Neorhizobium galegae: one gene and its partner. The protein of the gene in region 2 interacts with the protein of the main gene of each other region in a pairwise test. Links are inferred from orthologs where the notes say so. Each region holds a gene or a part of one and is shown on either strand. Other genes may lie near its edges.

What was found.
Region 1: the proteins of LZK81_RS04660 (region 2) and grpE interact in binary tests that used the Escherichia coli proteins (3 or more experiments, as listed by UniProt). The link is inferred for Neorhizobium galegae from one-to-one orthologs.

Annotation. Positions count from the first base shown.
Region 1 is NZ_CP090095.1:535,683-550,865, reverse strand. What follows is about bases 4,665-7,617. They hold grpE (nucleotide exchange factor GrpE), read right to left. Parts: upstream 6,486-7,617; coding sequence 5,844-6,485; downstream 4,665-5,843. Other genes in these bases: hrcA (heat-inducible transcriptional repressor HrcA), read right to left, coding at 6,602-7,617; ptsN (PTS IIA-like nitrogen regulatory protein PtsN), read left to right, coding at 5,180-5,644; hpf (ribosome hibernation-promoting factor, HPF/YfiA family), read left to right, coding at 4,665-5,103. In the rest of the region: signal peptide peptidase SppA, read right to left, coding at 1-271; LPS export ABC transporter periplasmic protein LptC, read left to right, coding at 479-1,147; LZK81_RS02685 (LptA/OstA family protein), read left to right, coding at 1,160-1,714; lptB (LPS export ABC transporter ATP-binding protein), read left to right, coding at 1,727-2,533; rpoN (RNA polymerase factor sigma-54), read left to right, coding at 2,723-4,279; more of hpf, read left to right, coding at 4,528-4,664; more of hrcA, read right to left, coding at 7,618-7,681; rph (ribonuclease PH), read left to right, coding at 7,857-8,573; LZK81_RS02645 (VOC family protein), read left to right, coding at 8,596-9,003; radical SAM family heme chaperone HemW, read left to right, coding at 9,664-10,857; LZK81_RS02630 (class I SAM-dependent methyltransferase), read right to left, coding at 10,868-11,461; LZK81_RS02625 (LysE family translocator), read right to left, coding at 11,471-12,088; chromosomal replication initiator protein DnaA, read right to left, coding at 12,094-13,659; rpsT (30S ribosomal protein S20), read right to left, coding at 14,517-14,783; LZK81_RS02610 (enoyl-CoA hydratase), read right to left, coding at 14,975-15,183. UniProt on the Escherichia coli protein: Participates actively in the response to hyperosmotic and heat shock by preventing the aggregation of stress-denatured proteins, in association with DnaK and GrpE. It is the nucleotide exchange factor for DnaK and may function as a thermosensor.
Region 2 is NZ_CP090095.1:946,717-961,849, reverse strand. The notes cover bases 209-3,111. They hold LZK81_RS04660 (Nramp family divalent metal transporter), read left to right. Parts: upstream 209-941; coding sequence 942-2,282; downstream 2,283-3,111. Other genes in these bases: LZK81_RS04650 (DUF2007 domain-containing protein), read right to left, coding at 3,069-3,111; LZK81_RS04655 (tRNA1(Val) (adenine(37)-N6)-methyltransferase), read right to left, coding at 2,251-3,051; LZK81_RS04665 (S49 family peptidase), read right to left, coding at 209-774. Outside these bases: more of LZK81_RS04665, read right to left, coding at 1-208; more of LZK81_RS04650, read right to left, coding at 3,112-3,290; LZK81_RS04645 (polyprenyl synthetase family protein), read left to right, coding at 3,397-4,413; LZK81_RS04640 (tetratricopeptide repeat protein), read left to right, coding at 4,577-6,412; LZK81_RS04635 (4-(cytidine 5'-diphospho)-2-C-methyl-D-erythritol kinase), read left to right, coding at 6,418-7,347; moaB (molybdenum cofactor biosynthesis protein B), read left to right, coding at 7,344-7,892; LZK81_RS04625 (glycosyl transferase), read right to left, coding at 7,896-8,414; LZK81_RS04620 (PA0069 family radical SAM protein), read left to right, coding at 8,548-9,705; LZK81_RS04615 (ribonuclease HII), read left to right, coding at 9,874-10,542; LZK81_RS04610 (glutathione S-transferase family protein), read right to left, coding at 10,578-11,216; LZK81_RS04605 (F0F1 ATP synthase subunit B), read right to left, coding at 11,304-11,789; LZK81_RS04600 (F0F1 ATP synthase subunit B), read right to left, coding at 11,794-12,390; LZK81_RS04595 (F0F1 ATP synthase subunit C), read right to left, coding at 12,475-12,702; LZK81_RS04590 (F0F1 ATP synthase subunit A), read right to left, coding at 12,773-13,525; LZK81_RS04585 (AtpZ/AtpI family protein), read right to left, coding at 13,589-13,954; LZK81_RS04580 (cell wall hydrolase), read right to left, coding at 14,221-15,133. UniProt on the Escherichia coli protein: H(+)-stimulated, divalent metal cation uptake system. Involved in manganese and iron uptake. Can also transport cadmium, cobalt, zinc and to a lesser extent nickel and copper. Involved in response to reactive oxygen.

The DNA of each region.
Region 1 (15,183 bases), 420 kb from region 2 along the record:
TCCCGCCCGGCGAAGAGATCGAGACGATCAGCGCCTTGGCCTGGCTGCTTTGGGCGATCTTGTCGAGGCGCTCCAGTAGGTCCTTGTCATCCGTGATCATACCGGAGATTTCGATGCGGGCGACATGCGGCACCGCAGATCCGACGCCCTCGCCGGCAACGACACGGTAAAGCGCGAATCCGATGCCGACGAGGAAAACAAGTGCGACGACCCGCCAGAAACTCAGCTTGCGGCGCAGGGAACGCCGGTCCGCAATTGCCATTTGATCCATAAAAACCACCTTCGAGATGAACCGCCGTTGCTAAATAGGCTCTCTAGCGTGTTTTGCAGCGGGCCACATCACGTTTTTATGTTGTCCATTATTGTTTGTTGATTGAATCAAAACCATATTGGCGGACAAAGCAAAGCTCGCAACCGCTCCATCCGGCACAACCGGGATGAGAACGGAGACGGGCTAAAAAGGAACTGTCCGGCACTCATGCTGCAGCATATTCGAAAAACGGCAGGCTTTGCGGCGGCGCTGGAGCCGCGCGCGGATGCCTATCAGGCGGCGCTGGCGCATTCCGCGATCGTGCGCAGGCTCAAGATACTGCTGCCGATCCTGGCCGGCGTGATTTCGGCCGCCTTCATCGGGGTCTCGATCATCCGCGCCTATCTGCCGGAGAACCTCTCGATTGAAAACGCCCGGATCGAAAACGGCAAGATCGTCATGGAGCGGCCGGCGATCTCTGGCCGCAACAAGGACGGCATCAGCTATTCGATGACCGCCAACCGCGCGCTGCAGGATATCCAGAACTCGAACATGATCACGCTCGAGGACGTCAAGGCCGCCGTACCGGTCAACGACGACGTGATCGCCCGGGTGACCGCGACAGCCGCCGACTTCGACCGCGGCACCGACATGCTCGATCTCAACTCCCCGTTCGACGTCAATCTGAGCAACGGGATCACCGCCCGCTTCAAGTCCGCGCATCTCGATATCAACGCAGGTGTGATGGAATCACCCGAGCACGTCGATATCTCCATGAAAGAAGGCTCTATTGTTGCAGAGTCTTTAAAGATAACGGATAAGGGGCGTACCATCACCTTCAAGGGCCAGGTTCGCGTCCATCTCGATCCAGCCACCATCCGCAACCAAGGCAAGTAGAGCCCGGCCGTCATGATCAATCGCCGCCTTCTTACACGCAATACCGCAGTTCTGATCGCGGCAGGATTCATCTCCTGTCTGGCAGCGACCGCACATGCCCAGACCACCACCAGCCAGATGGAAGGCCTGAAGCTTTCCGGCGACCAGCCGATCCAGATCCAGAGCGACCAGCTCGAGATCAAGGAGCAGGAAAAGAAGGCCTATTTTACCGGCAACGTCCAGGTCGTGCAGGGCACGACCACGATGAAGGCCGGCAAGATGACGGTCCTTTATACCGGTGAAGGTGGCTCGGTGACCTCAGGCAGCGCCGATATCGACAAGATCTTTCTTGACGATACGGTATTCCTGACCTCGGGAACGCAGCAGGCGACCGCCGAGAAGGGCGAGTTCGACATGAAATCCCAGACCTTCGTGCTTTCTGGCAAGCAGGTCGTGCTCTCCGAGGGGCCCAACGTCTTCAAGGGTTGCAAACTCACCGTACTGATGGAAACCGGCCAGGCCAAGCTCGACGCCTGTGGCGGGCGCGTCGAAATCCTGCTCGACCCGAAATCGCGACCAAAGCAATAATAGACATTTGACGTGAAAATACCGTTCCTCCCCAGTCTGTCGGCAAGGAAGCCGTCCGCGCCCGAACCCTTCGTCGTACGCGATAAAGCGCGCTACGAGGGTACGCTGGTCGCGCATGGTCTTTCGAAGACCTACGATACCCGTCGCGTCGTCAACGGCGTGTCACTGGTCGTGCGCCGTGGCGAGGCCGTCGGGCTGCTCGGGCCGAACGGTGCGGGCAAGACGACCTGTTTCTACATGATCACCGGCCTGGTGCCGGTGGACGAAGGCATGATCGCGATCAACGGCAACGAAGTCACCCACATGCCGATGTATCGCCGCGCCCGCCTGGGCGTGGGTTATCTGCCGCAGGAAGCCTCGATCTTCCGCGGCCTGACCGTCGAGGAGAACATCCGCGCGGTGCTGGAAGTGCACGAGCGGGACAGGGACAAGCGGGAGACCAAGCTCGACGAGCTGCTGGAAGAGTTCCATATCAGCCAGCTGCGGAAATCGGCGGCCGTGGCGCTTTCCGGCGGCGAACGCCGGCGCCTCGAAATTGCCCGGGCGCTTGCGACCGACCCGGCCTTCATGCTGCTCGACGAACCTTTTGCCGGCGTCGATCCCATTTCGGTCTCCGACATTCAGAACCTCGTACGCCACTTGACGGCGCGCGGGATCGGCGTTCTGATAACGGATCACAACGTCCGCGAGACGCTGGGCCTGATCGACCGGGCCTACATCATCCACGCGGGCGAAGTGCTGACGCATGGCCGGGCAGACGATATCGTCAACAACCCGGATGTTCGCCGTCTTTATCTCGGTGACAAATTCAGCCTCTAGGCGCGAATTGGTCGTTGCAGCGCGACAAAGAAATTTACTTTCCCGCACTGCAGCGCTTGACCAAATCTTTCAAAAAAGCAATTCTTGTGCCAGATGCAAATTTGGCCTTGTGGGGCTCGGCGAAGTCGAGCGTCCACCACTCCATGACCGGGTGGTTCAAGGGGATTGCAGGGGAGTTTCGCGTCCGCCATGGGTTTATCCGCTAATCTTTTCCTACGCCAAACCCAATCGCTGGTGATGACGCCGCAGCTGATGCAATCCATCCAGCTGCTGCAGATGACGCATTTCGAACTCAACCAGTTCATCGCCCAGGAAGTCGAAAAGAACCCGCTGCTTGAAATTACGTCAAGCGAGAGCGAAAACGACGCGGAAACAGGCTTCGAAACCGCCGACGACTTTGCCCCGATCGAAGACCGCGAGAGTTCGGCGGCCGCCGAAGTCGATAGCGACTGGTATGAGGGCTCCTCCTCCATCAGCGCCGAAAGGCTCGGCGAAGGGCTCGATACGGGCTTCGAAAACGTCTTCCCGGACGACGGCCCGGTGCGGCGCGCCGATGCGCCGGAACTGCTCAGCCAATGGAAATCGATGCCGGGCGGCGAGTCCGGCGAAGACTACGACCTGGATGATTTCGTCGCCGGCCAGGTGACGCTGCGCGACCACCTGAACCAGCAGATCCCCTTCCTGATCGTCGATGCGGCCAGCCGCCTGATTGCTCAGCATCTCGTCGATCAGCTCGACGAGGCCGGTTACATGCTGGGCGACATCGAGGAGATCGCCGCCCGCCTCGGCAGAAGCTCCGAGAATGTGGAGGCCATCCTGCACTCGCTGCAGACGCTCGATCCGCCGGGCGTCTTTGCCCGATCACTCAGCGAGTGTCTGGCAATCCAGCTTCGGGAAAAGGACCGGCTCGACCCGGCCATGGAAGCACTGATCAGACATCTGGATCTGCTCGGCAAACGCGATTTCGCCTCGCTTCGAAAGATCTGCGGTGTCGACGACGAAGACCTGATCGACATGCTGGCGGAAATCCGCGGCCTCAACCCGAAGCCCGGCGCGGGTTTCGAGCGCGGCATGTCAGAGACGATTTCGCCGGATATCGTCGTGCGCGCAGCGCCCGACGGCGGCTGGATGGTGGAACTCAATCCGGACACCCTGCCGCGCGTTCTGGTCAACCATACCTATTTCCAGACGGTGTCGAAGAATTGCCCGAAGAACGGCGACGATCATAATTTCCTGTCCGACTGCATGCAGAACGCCAACTGGCTGACGCGCAGCCTCGACCAGCGGGCCAAGACGATCATGAAGGTGACGACCGAAATCGTCCGCCAGCAGGATGCCTTCCTGATGCACGGCGTCGATCACCTGCGGCCGCTCAACCTCAAGACCGTTGCCGAAGCGATCAAGATGCATGAATCCACGGTCAGCCGCGTCACCTCCAACAAATACATGCTGACACCGCGGGGCCTGTTCGAACTCAAATATTTCTTCACGGTGTCGATCGGCTCGGCAGAAGAAGGTGGCGACAGCCATTCGGCCGAGGCCGTGCGCCACCGGATTCGCCTGCTCATCGCGCAGGAGACGCCGGATGCGGTGCTTTCGGACGACGATATCGTGATCAGCCTGAAACGCGGCGGCGTCGAACTTGCGCGCCGGACCGTCGCTAAATACCGCGAGGCGATGAACATCCCCTCCTCCGTTCAGCGCCGCCGCGAAAAGCGTGCGATCGCCGGGGTCGCGGCATACTGAAACGCGGCCGAAACAGGCGGTTTTCCACAGGCCTACGTAGAAATCCCGAGACCGGCCACCGTTGACATTTAAAACATCGGGCGCTAGAAGCCCGCCGCAACTGCACGGGACATGGCACGAAACGTATCCCATCATCCAGACAGACACCGATTGCAGCAATTTAGCGCGGTGACGTGTGAACGACTTGGATGAGGGGACGGCTTGGCGTAGACTGGAACACGCAAGTCACGACAAGAAGGAAGAACTCCATGAGTGTGCGTGTATCCGGTAAGCATATGGAAATTGGCGATTCGTTCCGTCAAAGGATCGAGGACCAAATCGGAGAAGCGGTTACAAAATACTTCGACGGAGGCTATTCGAGCCAAGTCATCGTGGAAAAGGCTGGTTCGCGCTTTTCTGCCGACTGCAAGGTGCATCTCGATACCGGGATCGTCCTGCATGCGGCCGGCGAGGCGAATGATCCACAGATCAGTTTCGACGCCGCAGCACAGCGGATCGAAAAGCGTCTGCGCCGCTACAAACGGCGGCTCAAGGATCATCATGCCGGCAACCATGTGAATGGTTATGCGGAAGTTGCCTACACTGTTATGGACAGCGTACCGGATGAAGGGGAGGAAGTGCCCGAGGATTTCGCGCCGACCATTGTCGCGGAAAGTTCGAAGCAGTTGAAGACGATGACGGTCGCAAGCGCCGTCATGGCACTTGATATGACAGACGAGCCTGTTCTTCTGTTCCGCAGTCCCGGCAAGGAACATCTGAACATTGTGTACCGCCGCAATGACGGTAATATTGGCTGGATCGATTCCACCAATATCAAGAACTGACACCTGGGGAGAGCGTCGGAGACGGCGCTCCCCTTCGCCTAGGGCACAAGCTCTTGCGGCACGAAGGATGACGAGAATGGCATTGGCAGATTTGCTGCAGCAAGATGCGATTATTCCTGCCCTAAAGGTAAATTCCAAAAAACAGCTATTGCAGGAGCTGGCGGCCAAGGCTTCCAAGCTGACGGGCGTGAGCGAACGAGAAATCTTCGACATCATCCTGCAGCGCGAAAGGCTCGGCTCCACCGGCGTCGGCCACGGCATCGCCATCCCGCACGGCAAGCTCAACAGCATCTCGTCGATCAAGGGTATTTTCGCGCGCCTTGAAGCGCCGGTCGATTTCGAAGCGCTCGATGACGAGCCGGTCGATCTGGTGTTCCTGCTGCTCGCACCCGAAGGCGCCGGCGCCGACCATTTGAAGGCCCTGTCGCGCATCGCCCGCGTCCTGCGCGACCAGGAACTTGTCGCCAAGCTGCGCAAGACCGATTCCGCTTCGGCGATCTATGCCTTCCTCAACGAGCAGCAGGCAAACCACGCCGCCTGACCGCATACACATTCGTGGGGACGAAACGAACCGCCCGGCCGCTGACAAAGCGCCGGGCGGTTTTGTTCTTGAGCCGCCGTTTTAAGGGGAAGATCTACGTGGACTTGGCGGAGCGGGCGCTTGCCGTCAGGATTGCGAAACGCCGACTGAAGGTCCGGCGCAAAGCGAAAAGCGGGCTTGCGCCCGCTTTTCAAAGCTTTCAGGCATTTTTCTCGCCGGCGGCTTCCGCGGAGACTTCCGCCTTCGGGCCGCCCTTTGCAACACCGACCATGGCGGGGCGCAGCACGCGTTCGCCGATCGTGAAGCCCGCCTGGACGACCTGAACGACGGTATTGTTCGGGACAGCAGGGTTCGGGATCTCGAACATGGCCTGATGGAAGTTCGGGTCGAACTTCTGACCTTCCGCATCGATCTTCTTCACACCGTGGCGTTCCAGCGCCGACAGCATGGAGCGTTCGGTCAGCTCGACCCCCTCCAGAAGCGTGGTCAGCGATGCATCGGCTCCGGCGCGCATCTCGGCCGGCACGGCGTCCAGCGCCCGGCGCAGGTTGTCCGAAACGGCGAGCATGTCGCGCGCAAAGCCAGCCGCCGCATAGGACTTTGCGTCCTTGATTTCGCGTTCGGTGCGGCGGCGCAGGTTATCCATTTCGGCCGCCAGCCGCAGGAAGCGGTCGCGCAGCTCGTTATTTTCGGCTTTCAGCAATTCCAGCGGATCCGGTTCGGCGGCAGGCGCCTCGGCATTCTTCTGGTTGGCCGCGTCCTCAAGAGCAGATGCAACAGCTTCAACCGTGTTCTCCGCGGCAGTTGCGTCAGGTCCGTTCTTGTTGGTTTCGTCGGTCATGACGGTCTCCGGTTATTCTTGGCTTGGATTTACGGGCTTGGATTTGTGCCCGATATCGAGGTTTAAAGTGAAAAAATCAAGGCTTGATGGGAAAATTGGGCGGCTCCGTCGTGAATTCAGCGCGACAGCCTGGCAAGCAGCTGCGCGGTGTAATCCACCATCGGCACGATGCGCGAATAGTTGAGCCGCGTCGGCCCGATGACCCCGACGGCGCCGACGATCCGGTCTTCGCCGTCACGATAGGGCGCCACGATGAGCGAGGAGCCCGACAGGGAGAACAGTTTGTTTTCCGAGCCGATGAAGATTCGCACGCCCGGTCCCTTCTCAGCGAGATCGAGGATTTCGATCAGGCTGTCCTTCTTTTCGAGATCGTCGAAAAGCAACCGCAGGCGATCGAGATCGGCGACATCCGCCAGGCCTTCGAGCAGATTGGCCCGGCCGCGGACGATGAGCTGGGTCGGCTTGCCTTCCTCGCTATCGCCGGACCAGACCGCAAGACCGCGCTCAACCAGTTCCTGCGAGAGCGCATGGAGCTCTCCCTGTACCTGATCCTTGAGCGTCTTCAGCTGGCCGCGCAATTCCGGCAGCGTCTGGCCGCTCAGGTGGGCGTTGAGGAAATTAGCCGCCTCGGTCAGCTGCGACGATGTCACGCCGGCCGGAAGTTCGATAATACGGTTTTCCACCTGGTTATGATCGCCAACCAGCACCGCAAGCGCCTTGGTCGGCTCGAGACGAATGAACTCGACGTGCTTTAGGACCGGGTCGCTCTTGGTGGTAATGACGATCCCGGCGCCGCGCGAGACGCCCGACAACATGCGGCTCGCCTCCGCCATCAGGCTTTCCATCGGCTGATCGCGATCCGCGGGCCGGATCTGCCGGTCGATATTGGCACGCTCCTCGGCGGAGAGATCTCCGACCTGCATGAAAGCGTCGACGAAAAAGCGAAGCCCTGACTGGGTCGGCAGGCGGCCGGCGCTGATATGCGGGGAGTAGATGAGCCCGAGCTCCTCGAGATCGCTCATCACATTGCGCACCGACGCCGGCGACAGCGATATGGGCAGCAGGCGGGAAAGATTTCGGGAGCCGAGCGGTTCGCCGGTCTCCAGATAGCTTTCCACGATGCGGCGGAAAATTTCGCGCGAACGGTCATCGAGCACAGAGCCGCTGTCCCTACCCGTCGATGCCGAAAATCCCATCTAGACCTTCACCGTTCCGTTGATGTTTTCACAAAATATAGTCATTCGCCGCCCCTTCTCCAAAGGGAAAATCACCGCAGCCACAATCGGCTACTGTACACGCATTAGGCCTTTTTCTTTGCAAAAGCTTGACCGGAGCCGTAGAAGGCGAAAACAGAAATCCAGGGAGTGAAGCATGCGGCCTTCAGGCAGACAGTTGAACCAGATGCGCAAGGTCTCGTTCGAGCGCAATTTCTCCAAACATGCGGAAGGCTCCTGCCTCGTGAAATTCGGCGACACGCATGTGCTGTGTACCGCGAGTCTCGAAGAAAAGACGCCGCCGTGGCTGCGAAACAGCGGCAAGGGCTGGGTGACGGCCGAGTACGGCATGCTGCCGCGCGCCACCGGCGACCGCATGAAGCGCGAAGCCGCCGCCGGCAAGCAAGGCGGCCGCACCCAGGAAATCCAGCGTCTGATCGGCCGCTCCTTGCGCGCCGTGATCGATCTCGAAGCGCTCGGCGAAAAGCAGATCACCATCGACTGCGACGTCATCCAGGCGGATGGCGGCACGCGCACGGCCTCGATCACCGGTGGCTGGATTGCGCTCTACGACTGCCTGAAGTGGATGGAAGCCCGCTCGATGACCAAGGTCGACAAGGTGCTGAAGGATCATGTCGCGGCGATCTCCTGCGGCATCTTTGCCGGCCAGCCGGTTATCGACCTCGACTATATCGAGGATTCGGCTGCGGAGACGGATGCGAATTTCGTGATGACCGGCACCGGCGGCATTGTCGAGGTGCAGGGCACGGCCGAGGGCAAGCCTTTCAGCCAGGAGGAATTCCTGAAGCTTTTGGCACTGGCTCAGGACGGCACGCAGGAACTGGTGGCGATGCAGAAGCAGGCGATTGCCTAAAACTCGCTGAAAGAGGTGCTGTTTGATCGAAGGCATTCTCGAAACCGCACTTTATGCTAACGATCTCGATGCCGCCGAGGCCTTCTATGGCGGCATTCTCGGCCTCGAAAAGGTTCTGCGCGCCGGCAACAGGCATGTGTTCTTCCGTTGCGGGCCGGGCATCCTGCTGATCTTCAATCCTGCCGAGACGGTGAAGCCACCACCGGCCGGTGCATTGCCGGTTCCACCCCATGGCGCGACAGGCCCGGGGCATATCTGTTTTCGCATGACAGGCGAGGCAATTGACTTGATCAAGGAAAAGCTCAACAAGGCAGGTATTGCCATCGAAAGCGATTTCCGCTGGCCGAACGGTGCCCGCTCAATCTATTTCCGCGATCCGGCCGGCAACAGCCTGGAATGCGCTGAGCCCAGGCTCTGGGATATCAAATAGGAATTGTAATGCGCAAGCTCGAGACCAAGACGATCGTCGTTGCCAGCCACAATGCCGGGAAAATCCGCGAAATCGCCGAACTGATCGGTCCCTTCTGGCTTCTCGGCGAAATCCGCCGCCGAACTGAAATTCGAAGAGCCCGACGAAACGGGCACGACATTCGAAGAAAATGCCGCAATCAAGGCGCTCGCATCTGCCAAGGCCTCCGGACTGCCGGCGCTGTCGGATGATTCCGGTATCGTCATCGACGCGCTCGACGGCGCACCGGGCGTCTATACCGCCAACTGGGCGGAGCGCGAGGACGGCAGCCGTGACTTTCAGATGGCGATGGAGAAGGTCGAGAAGGCGCTGGAGGAGCGCGGTGCAACAAGGCCGGAGCAGCGTAGCTGCCGCTTTGTGAGCGTGCTTTGTCTCGCCTGGCCGGACGGGCACACGGAAATGTTCCGCGGCGAGGTGGAAGGCACGGTGGCGTGGCCGCCGCGCGGCACCCAGGGTTTTGGTTATGACCCGGTCTTCCAACCGGAGGGCTATGATATTACGTTCGGCGAAATGAGCAGTGATCAGAAACATGGCTGGAAACCCGGCGAACCGGAAGCGCTCTCGCATCGCGCCCGTGCCTTCAAGCGTTTCGTCGAAACCTGCCTGGAGGCTTGAGGCGCTTTGAATTCAGCCGCTCCTCTTTTGCGCGATACCCTTCTGCCTGATACGGGCGAGCCGGGCTTTGGCGTTTATGTGCATTGGCCGTTCTGTGCGGCCAAGTGCCCCTATTGCGACTTCAACAGCCATGTGCGCCACCAGCCGGTGGACCAGCCGCGCTTCACCGCCGCCTTCCTGAAGGAAATGGAAGTGATGCGGCGCATGAGCGGTCCGAAGACCGTTACCAGCATCTTCCTCGGCGGTGGCACGCCGTCGCTGATGGATCCTGCCACGGTCTCGGCGATACTCGACGGCATCGCCAGACATTGGCATGTTCCTGACGGTATCGAGATCACCATGGAGGCCAATCCCTCCAGCGTCGAAGCGACCCGCTTCCGCGGCTATCGCGCTGCCGGCGTCAACCGCGTCTCGCTCGGCGTGCAGGCACTCAACGATCCGGACCTCAAATTCCTCGGTCGGCTGCATGACGTTGCCGATGCCCTGAAGGCGATCAGGCTGGCGCGGGAGATCTTTCCGCGCATGTCCTTCGACCTCATCTATGCGCGGCCGAAACAGACGGTCGAGGCCTGGGAAGCGGAGCTGAAGGAAGCGATATCCTACGCGGTCGACCATTTGTCGCTCTACCAGCTCACCATCGAGGAAGGCACGCCCTTCTATGGCCTGCACAAGGCCGGCAAGCTGATCGTGCCGGACGACGACCAGTCGGCGGCACTCTACGAGGCGACGCAGGAGATTACCGAGCGGTTCGGCATGCCGGCCTACGAGGTTTCCAATCACGCCCGGCCCGGCGCGGAAAGCCGCCACAACCTGACCTATTGGCGCTACGGCGACTATGCCGGCATTGGTCCTGGCGCCCATGGGCGTCTGATGCGCGGCAGAAACAAGATTGCGACCTCCACCGAGCGGCGTCCGGAAACCTGGCTGGAACAGGTGGAACGCATCGGCCATGGCATGCTGGATGAGGAAATCCTCGGCTACGACGAACAGGCCGACGAATTGTTGCTGATGGGCCTGCGTCTGCGGGAAGGCGTCGATCTCGCCCGCTGGCAGCAGCTTTCCGGCCGCGACCCGGACCCGATCCGTGAGGAACGGCTGCTGGAATACGGCTTCATCGAGCGCCTCGGCAATTCGCGGCTGCGCTGCACGCCATCCGGCATGTTGATCCTCGATGCGGTGGTTGCCGATCTGGCTTGCTAAAATCCTGCGTTTAGACTTTTACCGCCAGCACATGCAGCCAGTCGGTCGGCTTTTTGTCGTAACCGCTGCCGTGCACCTCATCGATATCGACAGAAGTCCAGGCGACCCCCCCATAGGCCGCGCTTAGCCAGGCCTTGGACGGATAGTTATAATAACGTCCGAGGCCATCATAACCTTCGGCTTCGCCAGCCTTGAAGCTCGCGTAGAAGACGCCGCCCGGGCGCAAGGCCTTGTGAATGCGGCCGAGGATGCCCCCGAGCTCCGCCCGCGGCGCATGCAGGAGGCATGCATTGGCCCATATGCCGTCAAACGCCGAGACCGCGTCGATCTCCCCGAAACGGAGCACGCCAACCGGCCTGCCCAGATGTCTGGCGGCCTCCTCCGCCATCTCCGGCGTGCCATCCGTGGGCGTGGCGTCGAAACCCCGCGCGATCATGACCGCGCTATCCCTCCCGCTGCCGCAGCCGAGTTCGAGGATGGCGGCACCGGGCGCGAGTTTTGACAGGAAACTATCGAGGTGGCGCGTGCTCGGTGCGGAACTCGCCGCGTAGGTTGCCGCGTTTTGGCTATAGAAACGGGTCGTCGAATCCTTTTCGATAGCCATTCATGATCCTCAACGCTGCGACATCAGCAGCTTGGTGCCAAAGCCCACGAAGACCATGCCGACACCGAGATCGATCTTCTTCTTGGCCTTGAGATAGGCCGCCGCCACCGATCGGTGGGTGATCAGCGCGACCAGGAAGGTATAATAGACCGTCGATACGGCGACCATGACGGCAATCGCCGCAAGTCCATACAGGAAGGGCGTGCCGGCCGGCATGGTTGCGGCGAAAAGACTGGCGACGAAGAGCGCCGATTTCGGATTGGCAAGATTGGTTGCCAGCCCCATCCGGTAGGCGGTCTTGAGCGGCACCTCGATACGAGCCGCCACGATATCAGCCGACCGACGCGACTTTCGCGCATCCAGGAATATCTTCAATCCAAGCCAGACGAGATAAAGCCCGCCGACGATCTTAAGCGCCACATAGGCAAAGGGAGCCGCCTGAAAGAGGGCATTGATCCCCAGCCAGCCGGCAAAACCCCAGCAGAGCGTGCCGGTGATAGTGCCCATCGCCGCCAGGATCGGCACACGGCGCGGCGCCGTCAGCGCATAACGCATGACCAGAAGCGTATTGGGCCCTGGCGTAATACACGCCACGGCCCAGATTGTTGCGACAGAAAGCAGAAACATGGATTTTAAGCGTTGTTCTCGTTGATCAGCCGTTTCAAGAGTTCTACCTCGTGGCTGAGCTTCGTGTCACCCGAAATCAGGTCCTCGATCTTTCGGACGGCATGAAGGACGGTCGTATGATCCCTGCCGCCGAAACGGCGACCGATCTCCGGGAAGGAACGCGGCGTCAGCGTCTTCGACAGATACATGGCGATCTGGCGCGGCTTGACGATGACGCGGGTGCGGCGGTTCGAGACCAGTTCCTGTCGCGACACATTATAGTGACGCGCGACGATGCGCTGGATGTCCTCGATGCGGACGCGCTTGGCTTCGCCTGCGCCCACCAGATGCGCGAGCAGCTCATCGACACGCTCGATCGACAGAGAGGGCTCGAAGGAGCGGCGGAACAGAAGCTGGTTGAACGCGCCTTCCAGCTCGCGACCGCTGGCGGTCACATTGCGAGCGACGTGGCTCAGGATTTCCGCCGGGATATCGAGCGACGGATCGTCCTGGCGGGCAGTCGCCAAACGGCCCTTGATCATCTCGAGACGCATTTCGTAGTCCGGCGCTTCGACTTCGATCGCCACCCCACCCTGCAAGCGCGAACGGACGCGCGGATCGAGCGATTCCAGTTCCCAGGGCGCCCGGTCGGCAGCAACCACCACCTGCTTGGCGCTGTCGAGCAGCATGTTGAGGAGATGGCAGAACTCGTTCTGGATCATCTTGCCCTGCAGGAACTGCATGTCGTCGATGATCAGCAGGTCGATATTGCGCAGCGAGTCCTTCAGCGTCAGCGCGTCGTTGTCGCGGATCGCGGTCGCGAAACGCCACATGAAATATTCCGCCGTCAGGTAGACGACCCGCGGCATGCGCTCGCTGCCGACGGCCGCATTGGCAATCGCCTGCAGAAGGTGGGTCTTGCCGAGGCCGACGCCCGAATGAATGAAGAGTGGATTGAAACGGACCGCGCTGGCGCCGGCTTCAGCGATGGTCTTGGCGGCAGCAAGCGCTACCCGGTTCGACGGGCCCTCTACGAAAGTGTCGAAGGTAAAGCGGCTGTCGAGCGGGGAGCCGAACAGCGGTCCGGGAGCCTGGGTAGAACGCGCCGACGCAGCAGACGGCGACGGGAAAGTTGCGATCTTGCCAATCTCGCGGGGGCCCTGAGAACGTGGAAACGAAGCAACAACAGCAGGTTCCGGGGCCAGACTACGCTCTTCACCTGCCACAGGCGCCTTGATGCTGCGGCTTGCGCTGCGCACCAGGATTTCCACCTTCAGGATCTCGGCGTCTTCCGCCTGGAATATGGTGGTGATGAGATCCAGGTAACGATTGTTGATCCAGGACTTCAGAAAAGTGGTCGGTACCGTGAGCCGAACAACGCTCTTTGAGACGGAATGCAGCTTCAAACGCCCGAACCAGCTTGCATAAACATCCTGACCGACCTGTGCCTTCAGACGCGCACTAAACCGCTCAAAAAGAGCATTATGCTTCATTTCCGTCGTTTCCCCTGCCGCCTGGGAGCAACTAGAATCAAATGCCTGCCGCGCGTGGTCCCCATTACCTGCACGGGCTGATATAGTATTCATATGCATAATTCGCCGCCTTCCAAATCTCGTAGCCTGGCGGTTCTCGTTAACGCCGCCAGAACAAACTTTGTTTCAAGGCATAGCAAACCATTCCCAATCATTGAGAACCGTCGCCGCCCGTCCCCTTGTGTTTCAAAACCTTCTCTCGTCCTCGCAGCCGATCGAAAGTTACGCCCAGCCCGCCTCGTGAACGGTCTGCGCTTGCGGAAGCCACCCCACATATACGAACGCCCTCATCCTCATCATGAGCCGTCCGAACCTCTTCCACCTCCTTCATCCGGACACCGGACCGGATCGCGTTGACAAAAACCGGCCGTTTCCGGAAATGCCAATTTCCGGATCGCAACCGATGGTTATCAGGAAAACGGGAGAGTTTATCCCGTTGCAAAGGGTAAAAGTCTGCCTGCCGTCCACCATGTGACGGTAACCGGCAGCCCTCTGAAGTAATCCCCGCGCCCCTTGCTGAAGGCCATTTAGGCAGGATCAAATGCCAAGATCAATGATGAATTTTACGCAAAATTAAGAGGCGGGCGTTGACTCCACGAGCGTGATTTGAATGTCACAGAGGCATTCATGGAGAATCGCTGTTGAATCAATGGGATTCAAAAATGACATACATTCTGAACGATCGTTCACAGAAAAAATAAAAATCTTCTTGACTCCACCTGGGGGCTTTTGGCCATCGCCAAAGTCACCCACAGACTCATAGACCTCCAGTAAGTCATTGATTAAAATAACTATTTTCTGTCACGCCGGTGACACGAAATTGTTAATGAGCCGGATAAATATAAGGAGGCCTGAGAGAATCACAAAAAGCCCGGTCGAGAGGACCAGGCTTCATTATGATACAGTTTGTGAAATGATCAGGCCGAAAGAGCCTTCACACGTGCAGCAAGACGGGACACCTTGCGGGATGCCGTGTTGCTGTGAAGCACGCCCTTGGTGGCGGCACGCTGGATTTCCGGCTGGGCAGCCTTGAGGGCTTCGGCAGCAACGGTCATATCGCCGGAAGCGATGGCTTCCTCGACTTTACGGATGAAGCCACGAACGCGCGAGCGGCGGGACTTGTTGACTGCGGTACGGCGAGCGATCTTGCGGGTCGCTTTTTTCGCCGAAGTTGTATTGGCCATTTCATGCCTCTCTACGAATTCGAACCAAACTCCGCCGTTGCCGCGCCGGTCCTTGCGACCATCAATCCAGCAATTCGGGAGCAATAGAGGAAGCCGTGATCAGGCTTTCCCAACTGTGGGCGGGCATATAACCGGAATACCCGCCCCAGTCAACGCGCATTTTGGCGGATGACCATCCGCTTTTGCGCGATTTACCGGTTGGAGAACTGCGGCTTGCGCTTTTCCACGAAGGCGACCATGCCTTCCTTCTGGTCGGCAGTCGCAAACAAAGAATGGAAAAGCCGCCGTTCGAAGCGCAGGCCTTCGGCAAGCGTCGTCTCAAAGGAACGGCTGACGGCCTCCTTGGCCATCAGCACCGCAGCGCGCGGGAAGGAGGCGATCTTCACTGCCGCCTCGACCG
Region 2 (15,133 bases):
GCCGAAGACGACGCCGGGCACGCGGCGGCCGAAGAGGGTGCGGGCACTGCCGATCAGTTCCAGCCTGGTATCCTTGCCGTAACGGCGCTTGAGGACTTCGCGCATGTCGCCCAGACTGTCGATCAGGCCGAGATCGAGGCCGCGCAACCCGCTCCAGAACAGGCCCGAAAAGATCGTCGCATCGTCGGCCAGCCGCTCGCCGCGGCGCATCTTGACCATCTCGATGAACACCTTGTGGATCTCGAGCTGCAGGGTCTTCAGATATTCGATGTCGCCTTCCTTTTCCGGCTGGAAGGGATCGAGGATCACCTTGTTCTCGCCGGCAGTATAGACGCGGCGTTCGACACCGATCTTGCGCAGCAGTTCCGGGAAGCCGAACCCCCCGGAAACAACGCCGATCGAGCCGACGATCGAGGTCGGATCGGCAAAGATCTCGTCACCCGCGAGCGCGATCATGTAACCGCCCGAGGCCGCGACATCCTCGACGAACACCAGGACCTTCTTGTTCTTTTCTTCCGCCAGCGAGCGGATGCGCTGGAAGATCAGGCGCGACTGGACGGGCGATCCGCCCGGGGAATTGATCGAGATCGCGACGACCGGCGCATCCTTCCTGGCGAAGGCCTTGTCGAGCATCGGCGCCACGCCGGCCAGGTTGAGGCTCTGCTTGAACTGGCTGCCGCCGGCCATGATCGCTCCGTGAAGCCGGACGACGGGTATCGTCAGCCCCTTCTTACGGAATCTTTTCGGCATCAACCTCTGCAAAAACCCGGCCATTTCTTTTCCTTCTGTCGCGTTCGGCTCTGCCAAAGCATGTATGTGACGGATTTTCAAACGCAATGGCTGCGCCACTTAAAGCAGGATTTTGATTTTTCTAGTTGCGAATGACTTGCATTATCATCCCAACAAGGCATTATCCGCTCGCGAACGGAGATAGAGTGAAGATGGATGTTTTGGGTTCGAAGCAGGACAGCGGCTGGCGGAACACGCGGGGAGAGGCATCGCTTTCCGACGTCCATCGAAGCATCAACATCTCGCAATCCGGATCGCGGTGGCGGCGGCTCGCCGCCTTTGCGGGTCCGGGGTACCTGGTCGCGGTCGGTTATATGGACCCCGGCAACTGGGCGACCTCGCTCGCCGGCGGGTCGAAGTTCGGTTACGCGCTGCTCGCGGTCGCGCTGCTGTCTAACCTGATGGCGATCGTGCTGCAGTCGCTCTGCGCGCGCCTTGCCATCGCATCGGGCCGAGATCTGGCGCAGGCCTGCCGCGACGCGTTCCCGAAATGGGTTTCCATTCCGCTCTGGGCGCTTGCCGAAATCGCCATCATCGCCACGGATATTGCCGAGGTGATCGGCACCGCCATCGGCCTCAACCTGATCTTCGGCATTCCGCTCGAGCTCGGCGTGCTGATCACGGCACTCGACGTCTTCATCATCCTTTACCTGCAGAAGATGGGCTTCCGCTGGATCGAAGCCTTCATCATCACCCTGCTCGGCGTCATCGCAGTGTGCTTCGCGATCCAGATCTTCCTTGCCGATCCGCAATGGGGCGGCGTCATCCGCGGCTTCTTCCCGACCACCGAGATCGTCACCAATCCGGAGATGCTCTATCTGGCGCTCGGCATCCTCGGCGCGACGGTCATGCCGCATAATCTCTATCTGCATTCCGGCATCGTGCAGACCCGCAACTATGGCCACACCCTGCCGGAAAAGAAGGAAGCACTGACCTATGCGACGATCGACTCCACCTTCGCGCTCTGCTTCGCGCTGTTGATCAATGCTTCGATCCTGATCCTTGCGGCAGCCGCATTCAACAGCACCGGGCGAACGGAAGTGGCCGAACTCGGCGAAGCGCATTCGCTGCTCGCACCGCTGCTCGGGCTGGCCATTGCACCGACGCTGTTCGGTATCGCGCTACTCTGCTGCGGCCTGAATTCGACGGTGACGGCAACGCTCGCCGGGCAGATCGTCATGGAAGGCTTCCTCAAGATGAAGCTGCAGCCATGGATCCGCCGGCTGATCACCCGGGGGATCGCCATCATTCCAGCCGCGTTCGTCACCATCTGGTACGGCGATGCGGGCACGGCGGAACTCTTGATCCTCACTCAGGTCGTGCTCAGCCTGCAGCTTTCCTTCGCGGTCTTCCCCTTGGTGATGTTCACCGCCAGCAAGGCCAAGATGGGTGAGCTCGTTGCGCCGATCTGGCTCTCCGGCATCGCCTGGCTGATCGCCGTCGTCATCGCCGGCCTCAACGTCAAGCTGCTCGTGGATTTCGTTTCGGGCTGAGGCGGGAATAAGCGACCCGGCCGTTGTTCAGGTCGTCCACGAAAGCCGAGAAAGCATGGCCATCCGTGCCATGCACGAAAAGCGGCGCCCGGAATGTCAGCCGGGCGCGCGATCCCTTGACGGCGGTGACGAGGATGCGCGTGGCGCTTTCGTCGGGCCGGGGATGGAGGGCCGTGATTTCCAGCCCGCCGAAACGCCTGCCGCAGGCCTCGACGATCTCGGCGATCGATTGCGGCCGGGCGATCAGCGACAATTGCCCGCCGGGCTTCATGATCGCACCGGCGGTGCGGATCCAGGCTTCGAACAGATCTTCCGTCATCGCATGCGCCTCGGCCTTCAGGGCATCGGGCGTCTTGCGGTCGCTGGCATCGTTGAAGGGCGGGTTCATGATCACGTGGTCGTGGATTTCGTCGACGAGGCCGGCGGCGAGCCGCGGCTTGCCGGTCAGGGTCACATCCGCTTCCAGCACCTCGACGCGACCGGCCATAAAGGCGTTTTCGGGAAGTTCCAGAGTTCTGCGGGCATAGTCCGCCATCAGCGGCGATTTCTCGATCAGCAGGACCTTTGCCCGCTCCAGCCGCGAGGCGACGGCAAGACCCGCAGCACCGGCGCCCGAACCGAGATCGGCGACGCTCACCGACTTGTCGGAGGCGACCAGCGAGGCGAGCAGCATCGCATCGACACCTGACCGATGCCCGCCGCCCTTCGGCTGCATGACGTGAAAACGGCCGCGATGGAAGGCGTCGACGGTGTGGGTGGGCGGGTTCATGTGGGTTTCCACAAGCATCAAGGCCGCAGCTCCGCTTCCAGCCCCGCGTCCTTCAAGATCCGCCGGGCCTCGTCGGCGCGCTCGCCATCGACCATCAGCCGGCGCTGCAACAGACCGAGCGAGCCTTCGAGCACGCTCATCGACTGGTCGGCGACCATGCAGTAGATGCCCGCATCCTTCATCAGGCTCTGTGCCAACGACAGGATCACGATGTCGTTGGTGCGGATGATCTCCAGCATGGCTTGTTTGTTACCCCATTATATCCGGCGGGATGCGATTTGCGCTTGCCGCACTATCAGCCTCTTTCTATTGTCGTTTGAAAGATTTCGATAGGGAGGCCTGAGATTGGGCGTCGTCATACCGCTTGAAGAAGGCAAAAACAAACTGGCATCCGTCAAACCGCTGGTGGATCTGACCAAGGCGGACATGGATCGGGTCAACCAGCTGATCCTGTCCAAGGCCGGTTCCGACGTGCAGATGATCCCGGAAGTCGCCAACCACCTGATCTCGTCCGGCGGCAAGCGGCTGCGGCCGATGCTGACGCTCGCGTCTGCGGCCCTGTTCGGATACCAGGGCGAAGCCCATGTGAAGCTTGCGACCAGCGTCGAGTTCATGCACACGGCAACGCTGCTCCATGACGACGTGGTGGACGAAAGCGATCTGCGCCGCGGGCGTTCCACCGCGCGGATGATCTGGGGCAACCAGGCAAGCGTTCTGGTCGGCGATTTCCTGCTCGGCCAGGCGTTCCGGATGATGGTGGATGTCGGCTCGCTCGAAGCGCTCGACGTGCTGTCGGCCGCAGCGTCCGTCATCGCCGAAGGCGAAGTGCTGCAGCTTTCCGTCGCCAAGAACATGGAGACGACCGAGGACGACTATCTTTCGGTCATCCGCGCCAAGACGGCTGCGCTGTTTGCGGCTGCCGCCGAAGTCGGCCCGATCATCGCCAATGCCGACAAGGCCGGCCGGGGCGCGCTGAAATCCTACGGCATGAACCTTGGTCTTGCGTTCCAGCTCGTCGACGACGCGCTCGATTACGGCGGCAAGGCTGCCGATCTCGGCAAGAATGTCGGCGACGATTTCCGCGAGGGCAAGATCACGCTGCCCGTCATCCTCTCCTATCGCCGCGGCACCGAAGCTGAGCGCGCCTTCTGGCGTCAGGCGATCGAGAAGGGTGAAAGCAGCGACGAGAACCTGGAAAAGGCGCTCGGCCTGATCAACAAATACGGAGCCCTGAACGACACGATCGGCCGCGCGCTGCATTACGGTACGATCGCCCGCGATGCGCTGGCACCGCTTCCGGCCTCGCCGCTCAAGGCCGCTCTTCTCGAAGTCATCGACTTTTCGATCCAGCGCGTCAACTGACGCTCGGCGTCCGTTGACGAGGGTGTGACCGGCGCCGCCCCCATGCGGCGCTGGGGATTTCCTTGCGGACGTGCTTCAAAAAAGCCATTCTATCGTGAATCAATAGGGCGGAATTGGCGGCGGTATCTCATCGAATCGCCATGCTCTTACGAAAGGCATGTTTATGCGGCAGAAATCCAGCCTTCTTCTGCTCTCCAGCGCGGCGCTTGCAACCGTTCTCCTGTTCGGAACGGTAGCCAATGCGGCGACGGCGGAAGCGAAGCCAGCGGTGAAAGACACGGTGACGTTCGGCCCTGGCAACGTGAAGACGTTTTCCGGTGCATTTCTGGCCGCACGGACAGCCGATGTCGACCATGACTACGACACTGCGATCGCCCTCTACCGCAAGGCGCTGGCTTTCGATGCCGCCAACCTGGAAATCCGCGAGCGGCTGATGATCTCGCTGTTGCTCAACGGCGATTTCGACCAGGGCCTCGCTGAAGCCAACGCGCTCAAGGACGATAACGCCGTCGAGCGGATCACCAAGATCGTCCGCGGCCTCGATGCCCTGCGCGCCAAGAAATTCGATACCGCCAAGAAGGTTCTTGCCTACGAAGGCCCGAACGACCTCGACCGGCTGACCCACCAGCTTCTCTCCGCCTGGGCGGATGTCGGCGCCGGCAAGGGCAAGCAGGCAATGGCCAGCATCAACAACCTCAAGGGACCGGCCTGGTACAAGGTATTCACCGATTACCATCTCGGCGCCATGGCGCTGGTGACGGGCGATATCGGCACGGCGCGGCAGCACCTCAATACCGCCGTCACCAACAAGGAAGCCGTCGCCACCGCGCCGGACACATTCATGCGCGCGGTCATGGCGCTGGCACGCCTCGAAGCGGCTGCCGGCAACAAGCAGAAGGCGCTGGACGCGATCTCCGTCGGTGACGGCATGGTCTCCAACTATGCGCCGCTGAAGGCCCTGCGCCAGAGCATCGAGAAAGGCCAGAAGCCCGAACAGCAGGTGAGCGATGCCGCAGAAGGCGCTGCGGGCGTGCTGTTTTCGATCGGCGGCGCGCTGAACCGCCAGGGCGCCGAGGACATGGTCTCGCTCTACCTGCAGATTTCCCACGCGCTCGACCCAAAGAGCGCCGATACGCTGATCCTGCTCGGCGGCATCGCCGAAAAGCTCAAGCAGCCGGATCGCGCCATCAAGTTTTATGCCAGCGTCCCCGCCGATTCGCCGATGCGCCGCATTTCCGAGCTGCAGCTCGGCGTGACGCTTTCCGATACCGGCAAGGTGGACGAGGCCAAGCAGCACCTGAAGTCGCTGATCGATTCCGATCCGTCCGACATCCGCAGCTACATCGCCTATGGAAGCGTGCTTTCCGACGCCAAGGACTACAAGACCATGGCGGAGACCTACGACAAGGCCGCCGAGGTCATCGGGCCTGTGCCGAAGCCTGGCGACTGGACCATATTCTTCCAGCGCGGCATCGCCTATGAGCGGCTCAAGAACTGGGCAAAGGCCGAGCCGAACTTCCGCAAGGCGCTCGAGCTCAACCCGGAACAGCCGCAGGTCCTCAACTATCTCGGCTACTCGCTGGTCGACATGAACAAGAACCTCGACGAAGGTCTCGGCATGATCAAGCGGGCCGTCGATGCACGGCCGGATGACGGATATATCGTCGACTCGCTCGGCTGGGCCTATTTCCGGATGGGCAAGTTCGACGATGCCGTGACCGAGCTGGAACGCGCGGTGCAGCTGCGTGCCGGCGATTCGACGATCAACGACCATCTCGGCGATTCCTACTGGCGCGTCGGGCGCAAGCTCGAGGCCGTCTACCAGTGGAACCGGGCGCTGATCTCGGAAGGCGAAGACATCAACCGCGAGCAGATCAAGGAGAAGATCGAGAAGGGCCTGGCGCCGCTCGATCCGAACGCGACGACCGCCGACCGCAGCCCGACGGAACCCGTGGCACCTGCCCCGCCGGCGCCGGCCAATCCCGACAAGAAATCCTGACGCGCATGTTTCTGGACAATCCGTCATCCGACAACTGGCTCGCCGACAAGGCGGGCCTTTTCGAACTCGCGCCCGCCAAGATCAATCTCGCGCTGCACGTGACCGGCCAGCGGGCCGACGGCTACCATCGGCTCGAAAGCATCGTGACTTTTGCGGACGCGGGCGATCGGCTGTACTTTAGCGAGGCGGACGCCGACGATCTTTCCGTTTCCGGCCGGTTCGCCTCGCTGCTGCCGACCTCGGCGGAAGGTAAGAGGGGCAATCTCGTGCTGAAAGCGCGCGATCTCCTGCGCACGGCGCTGGAGGATAAAGGCGTTTCGACGCCGCCGGTTGCCATCCATCTCGAAAAGAACCTGCCGGTCGCAGCCGGTATCGGCGGCGGTTCGGCGGATGCGGCAGCAGCCCTGCGCGGCCTGATGCGCTTCTGGAATGCCAGCCTGCCGGACGGGGAACTGGCAGCGCTCGGGCTTTCGCTTGGCGCCGACGTTCCGATGTGTATCAAGAGCGAGGCGCTTATGGCCAGGGGGATAGGCGAGGAACTGACCGCGCTTCCCGACCTGCCCTCGCTGTCGCTGGTGCTCGGCAACCCGCTCGTCGGGGTCTCGACGCCGGATATCTTCCTGCGCCTGACGCAGAAGGAAAACGCGGCGATCGGGCCGTTCGACAGCGACTGGATCGGCTTTCTGAAAACGCTGCGCAACGATCTTGAACCGCCGGCGCGCTCGCTGGTGCGCGAAATCGACCAGATTTCCAGCCTGATCGGCGCGGAGGGGACGATGCTGACGCGGATGTCCGGTTCCGGCGCAACCTGTTTCGGGATTTTTCCTTCCTTCGAAGCGGCGGAAAAGGCGATGGAAAACCTTAACGGCCAGAAGCCGGAATGGTATTTTCAGGCGGTGAGAACCGTTGGACAGGTGCCCGAGAAACCCCAATGAACCGGATCGACGAAACCCGTTCCTTCATCCCTGTCGGCATCGCCGTGCTGACCGTCTCCGACACGCGCACGCTTGCCGACGACAAGTCCGGCGACACGCTGGTGGCGCGGATCGCTGAAACCGGCCATGAGCTGAGGGCGCGGGCGATCGTGCCGGACGACAAGGACCGCATCGTCGGCCAGGTGCAGGAATGGACGCTCGATCCCGATATCGACGTGGTGATTACCACAGGCGGCACGGGTTTTACCGGCCGGGACGTGACGCCAGAGGCACTGGAGCCGCTGTTCGAAAAGCGCATGGACGGCTTTTCGGAAGTGTTCCACCGGATCTCCTATGACAAGATCGGCACTTCGACGATCCAGTCACGGGCTACCGGCGGGGTGGCGAACGCTACCTTCATCTTCGTGCTGCCGGGTTCGCCCGGCGCCTGCAAGGACGCGTGGGACGGCATTTTGAAGGCACAGCTCGACTACCGCCACATGCCCTGCAATTTCATCGAGATCATGCCGCGGCTCGACGAGCACCTGAAACGCGGCAGCAAATAGCTGCTACCTGACGGCCGCCGCCACCCAGGCCGGGATCATCTCGCTGGCGAGCTTCGACACCTTCTGGCCGCGCGCCAGCGTTTCCAGGTCCATCCCCGATTTTGCCAGCGCAATCGCCTGCCGCTTCGGCAGCAGCATGCCGTATTCCAGCGGCGGCACGGCGCGGCCGATGCGCCTGAAGAACGGCCGCCTATAGTTGCGCGCCGGCGCGAAGCGGGCCGGCTGCTTGTTCAGCGCTATATATTCCATCACCTCGTCGATCCAGCCGGCCTGCAGCCGGGCGCCGGGCTCGACCAGCAACAACCATTCTCCACGGGCGCCGCGCAAAATATCCTTGATGTTCCAATGGCCGTAAAAACGGCAGCCGGCCGCATCGGCGACGCTGGAGGAACCGTCCCGCGAACCGTGGTCAAGCACCACGACGTCGCTCACAAGTCCCTCCACCGCAGCGGAAACGAGCACCGAGAGCGTCTGGGCCAGCTCGGATTCCTGATCGCGGCATTCCATGATGACAGTCAGCATCCCTGACATGTAACGCATTGCAACACGGAACGCCAGAAACGCGGACCGTCAATTTTGTTCTTGCAATGTTCTCATTTCCGCGCTAGGAATTTAATCATCAGGAACGGGGAATTTCCCCTTCAGGAGCTAACCCATGAACGAGCTGCATCAGTTGCGGCAGGACGCTTTCGCGCCTGCCCATACGGCCGATATTGCCGATGCGTTGGTCAAATCCTCCGGTCTTCGGGTGGAGATCGACCGGCGTCGCGGGCGCGGCGCAGGGCTCAATCCGAGCGGCCGTTTCGAGGAAGAACGCCGTGAGGCATTCGACGACGGCTGGCAGACGCTGGAGGAACTCGAACCGTTCAGGACCGAAGTGCAGGTGGAAAAGCCACGCACCGCGATCACCCGCAACGAATCGCCGGACCTTTCCTTCGATCGCTCGATCAATCCCTATCGCGGCTGCGAGCATGGCTGCATCTATTGTTTCGCCCGACCGACGCATAGTTTCATGGGGCTTTCTCCAGGTCTCGACTTCGAATCGAAGTTGTTTGCCAAGCCGGACGTGCCAAAGCTGCTCGAGCGGGAGCTGAGCCGCCCGGATTACAAGGTGCGGGCGATCGCGATCGGCACCAATACCGATCCCTACCAGCCGATCGAGCGGGAATGGCGGATCATGCGGCAGATCCTCGAAGTGCTTCAGAAAGCCAATCACCCCGTCGCGATCGTCACCAAGTCGGCGCTGATCACCCGCGACATCGACATCCTTGCCGACATGGCGTCCAAGGGGCTCGCGAAGGTCGGGATTTCGGTCACCACCCTCGACCGCAAGCTTGCCCGCACCATGGAGCCGCGCGCCTCGACCCCTCCCAAGCGCCTCACCGCCATCAAGGCGTTGACCGATGCCGGTATTCCGACTGCGGTCATGGTGGCACCCGTCATTCCGGCGCTCAACGACCACGAGATCGAGCGGATCCTCGACGCCGGTCATGCGGCAGGGGCGACGGAAGCGAGCTACGTGCTCCTGCGCCTGCCGCTGGAGGTGAGCCCCCTCTTCCGCGACTGGCTGCTGCAGAACTATCCGGACCGCTATCGCCATGTCATGTCGCTCGTCCGCTCGATGCGCGGCGGCAAGGATTACGACGCCGAATGGGGCAAGCGGATGAAGGGTGCCGGTCCCTATGCCTGGCAGATCGGCCGGCGTTTCGAGATGGCGACCAAACGGCTCGGTATGGTTCGGCGCGGCCTGCCGTTGCGCGACGATATCTTCCTCCGTCCCGACGGCGGCGGCATCCAGCTCTCGCTGCTCTGACCGGACCCTGTTCCGGTTTAATTGCGAATTCCCATTTCCGGCGCGGACCCGCCCTGTCCCCCGCGTCGGAAAATACCCCGGTTCCACCGCCGCCCCTCGGTGGATAGCGACGCCGCAATCGCCCGCCGGGGGTTGCAGGAGGTCGGGACGACGTGCGAGGTTGCCGCCATGTTACCTCGCACGTCGCCCGATTCTCCGATGCTTTTCGAAGACGTTCCGCTGGTTCCGGATTTCAGTCTGGAGCTCGTGGCGCGGCAGGCCGGCCACTGGCCGGTCGCGGGCACCGACGAAGCGGGACGCGGGCCGCTGGCAGGCCCGGTCGTGGCCGCCGCCGTCATCCTCGACCCCGACAATATCCCGGACGGCCTCAACGATTCCAAACAACTCACCGCCAACCAGCGGGAACTTCTGTTCGAGGCGATCATGGCGACAGCAGAAGTGTCGATCGCCGCGTCCGGCCCGCGCCATATCGACGAGCGCAACATTTTGCGCGCCAGCCTCGACGCCATGCGCCGCGCGGTGGCGGGGCTTGCAGTGACGCCGGCCTATGTGCTCGCCGACGGCCGCGACGTGCCGCAGGGGCTCTGCTGCCCCGGCAAGGCGGTCATCAAGGGCGACGCCCGCTCCGTCTCGATTGCCGCCGCTTCGATCATCGCAAAAGTCACCCGCGACCGGATGATGACCCGCGCCCACCTGGTCTTCCCCGGGTACGGTTTTGCCAATCACGTCGGTTATGGGACGGCCCAGCACCGCGCCGGTATCGAGGCGCATGGGCCGTGCTCGCTGCATCGGATGAGTTTTCGGCCGCTTAAAAAGGATGATCTGCCGGAGAGCTAACCGGTAGAAATCTACGGCCCGTCCAGCGAAGCCGCTCAGCCCGTCGGTATCGTCCTGAGCATGCTCGGCCGCGCGGATACCCGTTCCCACCAGGACATCAGGCCGGAATGCTTGCCCAGCAGGTCGTTTGCGACGGGCGACGTCATGAAATAGTCGATCATCGGCGCCAAGTGAAGGTCCGCCAGGCTGATCCCATCACCGCAGAGCCACGCGGAGTCCTGCGACAGTTCGGCAAGGGCCTTCAGGCAGGTCGGCGCCCTTTCGAGCGCAGCATCCAGGCGGACGACATCCGTCCGCCTGCCGCTGGCGGGTTTGGAAACCTGCTCGACATAAATGCCCCACACGAGTGTCGGGTAGACATAGCTGTCCGCAATGCCAATCATCTGGTTCATGCGCGCCCGAATGCGAGGGGTAGGTGGCTGCAACGCGGGACCACTAAATGCCTCGTCCACATAGCGCGTGATCGCTCCGGTCTCGTAGAGCTTAAAGTCGCCATCTTCAAACGCTGGGATCCGCCCGAAGGGCTGGCGTTCGAGGTGTGACGTCGGCGGACCACCTGTCGCAAAGACATCGACCGGAACCAGTTCGTGGTCCACGGCCTTCTCCAGCAGGACAAGGCGGGCCGTCCGCACATAAACGCTGTAGTCTGCGCCGAATAATCGCGGCTTGCGCATGACGCTCTCCGTAGGAACCCTCTATTTCCCAAAACAAAAAAGCCGGGGTTTTCGCCCCGGCTTTTTGGAAGTCTCGTGTGATCGAAATCAGTTCAATCGCGACTGCACCTTGCCGACGGCGTCCTGGAAGAGCGTGTCCTGGGTGGAGGCGTCGGCCTTGCGGGCGATGACGCTCTGGGCAGCGGCGATGGCGAGGTCGACGGCGGCAGCGCGCACGGCGCCGATCGCTTCGGCTTCGGCCTGCTTGATCTTCTGCTCGGAAAGGGCGTTGCGGCGAGCGACGAATTCGTCGGTCTTCTGGCGAGCTTCCTCGGTCAGGGCCGCAGCCTCACGCTCGGCGACAGCCACGATCTGGGCGGCTTCCGCTTCGGCTTCCTTGCGCTTGCGCTGGTATTCGGCGAGCAGGGTCTGGGCTTCTTCGCGCAGACGCTTGGCTTCGTCGAGATCCTTGCGGATGTTGGCGGCCCGCTCGTCGAGCGACTTCGCCATCATGCCCGGCACTTTGAGATAGACGATCAAAGCTAGGAAGAGAACGAGGCCGACGAGTGCGAAAAATGTTGCATCGAATGCCATCGGGTCAAGCCTCCGTCTTCGCGGCTGCAACGGCAGCCTTGATGTCGTCGCCGCTTGCCTTGGCGCCGATCAGCTGATCGACGATGGCGGTGGCGGTTTCTTCGGCGATCTGGCCGACTTCTGCGAAAGCTTTTGCCTTGATTTCGCCGATGCGGGTTTCGGCGGCAGCCAGCTTCTCGGCAAGTTCGGCCTCGATCGCGGTGCGGTCGGCGGCAGCCTTGGTCTTGGCGGCTTCGCGAGCCGTTTCGGCGATCTTGTGGCCCTTGGAACGGGCGGCAGCCAGTTCCTTCTCATAGGTCTCGACGGCAGCGTCCGCTTCCGCCTTCAGGCGGGCGGCTTCGTCGAGGTCCTGGGCAATCCGGTCGTGGCGGTGTTCGAGAATGCCACCCACGCGCGGAACGATGACCTTCTTCATCAAAAGATAGAAGAGGCCGAAGGTGATGACGAGCCAGAGCAGCTGCGACGAGAAATGGGCCGCATCGAATGGCGGAAAGGTGCCGCCGCCATGGGCGCCGGTTTCGGTATGCGCTTCGCCAGCAGGCGCGGCATGCGGATCAGTAGCGGCCGGCGCGGTCTGCGCATATGCCGAGGTCACGAACATCATCACCTCCAGGTGTATTCCAAATGCGAAGGATCACGGCGCGCCTTCTGCAAGCGGCCGCGATCCGAATTTCCTGGACAGATCTTAGACTGCGTACAGGAGCAGGAGAGCGATGAGCAGCGAGAAGATGCCCAGAGCTTCCGTAACGGCGAAGCCGAACACCAGACGGCCGAACTGGCTGTCAGCGGCGGACGGGTTGCGCAGAGCGCCCGACAGGTAGCTGCCGAAGATGTTGCCAAGGCCAAGAGCCGTGCCGGCCATGCCAAAGCAAGCCAGGCCTGCACCGATGAACTTTGCTGCTTCCGCTTCCATGAGAAACTCCTTCGAAATGGTTGTTGCGGCTGATGACTGACGCTTCAGGACGCCAATGTCGTTTTTATCCTTAGTGCCCGCCGGGATGGATCGCGTCGTTGAGGTACATGCAAGTCAGTACCGCGAAGACGTAAGCCTGGAGGAAGGCGACGAGGAATTCGAGACCGGTCAGGGCGACCGTCATGATGAGAGGCAGGACTGCGCCACCGATGCCCAGCGCGCCCATGGTTCCGAGCGAGGCGACGAAGCCTGCGAACACTTTGAGCGTGATATGGCCAGCCAGCATGTTGGCGAAAAGACGGATGGAGAGCGAAATCGGCCGCGACAGGAACGAGATCAGCTCGATCGGAACCACCAGAAACAGCAGCAGGAACGGCACGCCCGAGGGCACGAAGAGTTTCAGGAAGTGCAGGCCGTGCTTGTAGAAGCCGTAGACGAGGACCGTGCCGATGACCAGGATGGCCAGGGCGAAGGTGACGATGATCTGGCTGGTGATCGTATAGAAATAAGGGAACATGCCGAGCAGGTTGGCGGTCAGCACGAACATGAACAGCGAGAAGACCAGCGGGAAGAATTTCATGCCGCTGCTGCCGGCGCCTTCGCGCAGCATGCCGGCGATGAATTCATAGGACATTTCGGCGACCGACTGCGCCCGGCCGGGGATCAGGCCGCGCTGCGAGGTCGAGAAATACAGGAAGCCCGCGGCGCAGGCGACGGTTGCCACCATGAACAGAGACGCATTGGTAAAGGAGAAATCGATGCCGCCGATCTCGATCGGAACGATCTTGCTGATCTGGAACTGATGGATCGGATCGTTTGCCACCGTCTACCTCTTGGTCCTTAGCCGCGCCGGGGCGGCCCAGTTTCATTTCCGGAAACCGGACCTTCACAGGCCGCCGTTTCCCTTACCATCCTTGCCGCTACGCTGGTTCGTGGTCGGCGGCGGAGCCACCTTTCCCACAGAGCGAAGCACATTCAGCACACCGGCACAGAACCCGAGGAGAAGAAGAACAATCATCCCCCACGGCGCAGTGCCGGCAAAACGGTCGAGCAAAAAGCCCAGAATAGCCCCAACCGCGACTGCGGAGATGAACTCGGAGGAAAGCTTGAAACCCAAGGCCATGCCTTTTCGGCTTTCCTCGGATTGCGCGTCCCTCTTCGCCTCTGCCGCGTCGTCAGCCTTCCTGTCCGCAAGTTTCGCGGACAAGCGCTTCCGGCGCTCTTCCAGACCATCGTCGCGGTGATCCGTCATGTGCGTCCTCCCCTATTTCTGCTTCCGGCACAACCGGTTTTATGCTTTCCAACCGCAAAAAATGCGGTTAGCGAGGGATTTCGCGCCGTCCGGCCCGTTTTCAAGTCGCGCGCAACATAGTTTTGCCCGCCCCCATAGTCAAGGCGTCCAAGGTTCTTCGATTCAGGTAAATTAACCGAGCAAATTCAACCGGTTAAAAGAGGTACAACCGGAGTCGGGTAAAACTGTCGCGGGAATCGCCGCCTGTTGAAGCGACAGGAACCGGCTCAGCTCCAGCCGCCGCCATAGGTGCGGTAGAAGACGTGCAGGCCGATGCGGCCGACCTTCTTCATCGTGCGCGCCCAGTCGGGACGAACATAGACGGCATGATAATGCGTGGCGGAACCGACTTCCGGAAGCCAGATCTTGCCGGCGGTCACGGCCATAGCCACTTCGCGTGCCATCTTCCAATGATATTCGGAGCGGATGCGGTCCTTGATATTGTCGCAGGCAAAGGAAAACTGGCAGCGGTTGCGCCAATCCTCGTTCTGGTAGACGACGTCGCAGATCGTATCCGGATAGGCCGGATTGCGGACGCGGTTCAGGATAACCTGGGCGACTGCCGCCTGGCCGCGGGCGGATTCGCCGCGTGCCTCGAAATAGATGCCGGAGGCGAGGCACTGCTGCTCGCGCGCCAAAAAGGAGGCAGGCGGCAGCGGTGTCGCAGCCCAGGCGTGATCATCGAGACCGATCGGCGGAATGAAGCGGCCGGCGCTCGGCTTTTCCCTGAGGATCGCATCGAAGGGCGATTCCTTGGCGAAATCCTGCGCCGCAGGCGCATAGGCGGTGGCCAGCACATCGGCCTGATTGTTGTTGATGAGACTCGCGATCATCGGCATCAGATCGTCTTCCGGCTTCGGCTCGTCCTTCTTGCGGAAATAGAAGGCGGCGAGTTCGACGGGCTTCTCGCTCTTGCCGGCCTTGGCAAACCTGGCCAGTCCGTCACGGGCGTCGAGCGGCAGGGTCAGCGCACTCGAACGCTGCAGCACGGAGCCTGCGGAAAAGGCCTTTGGCGGCTGCATGGGCTCGACGGTGACGATGCGGCCCTTCTTGGCGGCGCGGTTGACGCGGTCTTCATCGGGCCGCGGATCGGAGGATTTCTTCTCGTCGACGAGCGCGATCTTGCGGCCGTCCGGGAGT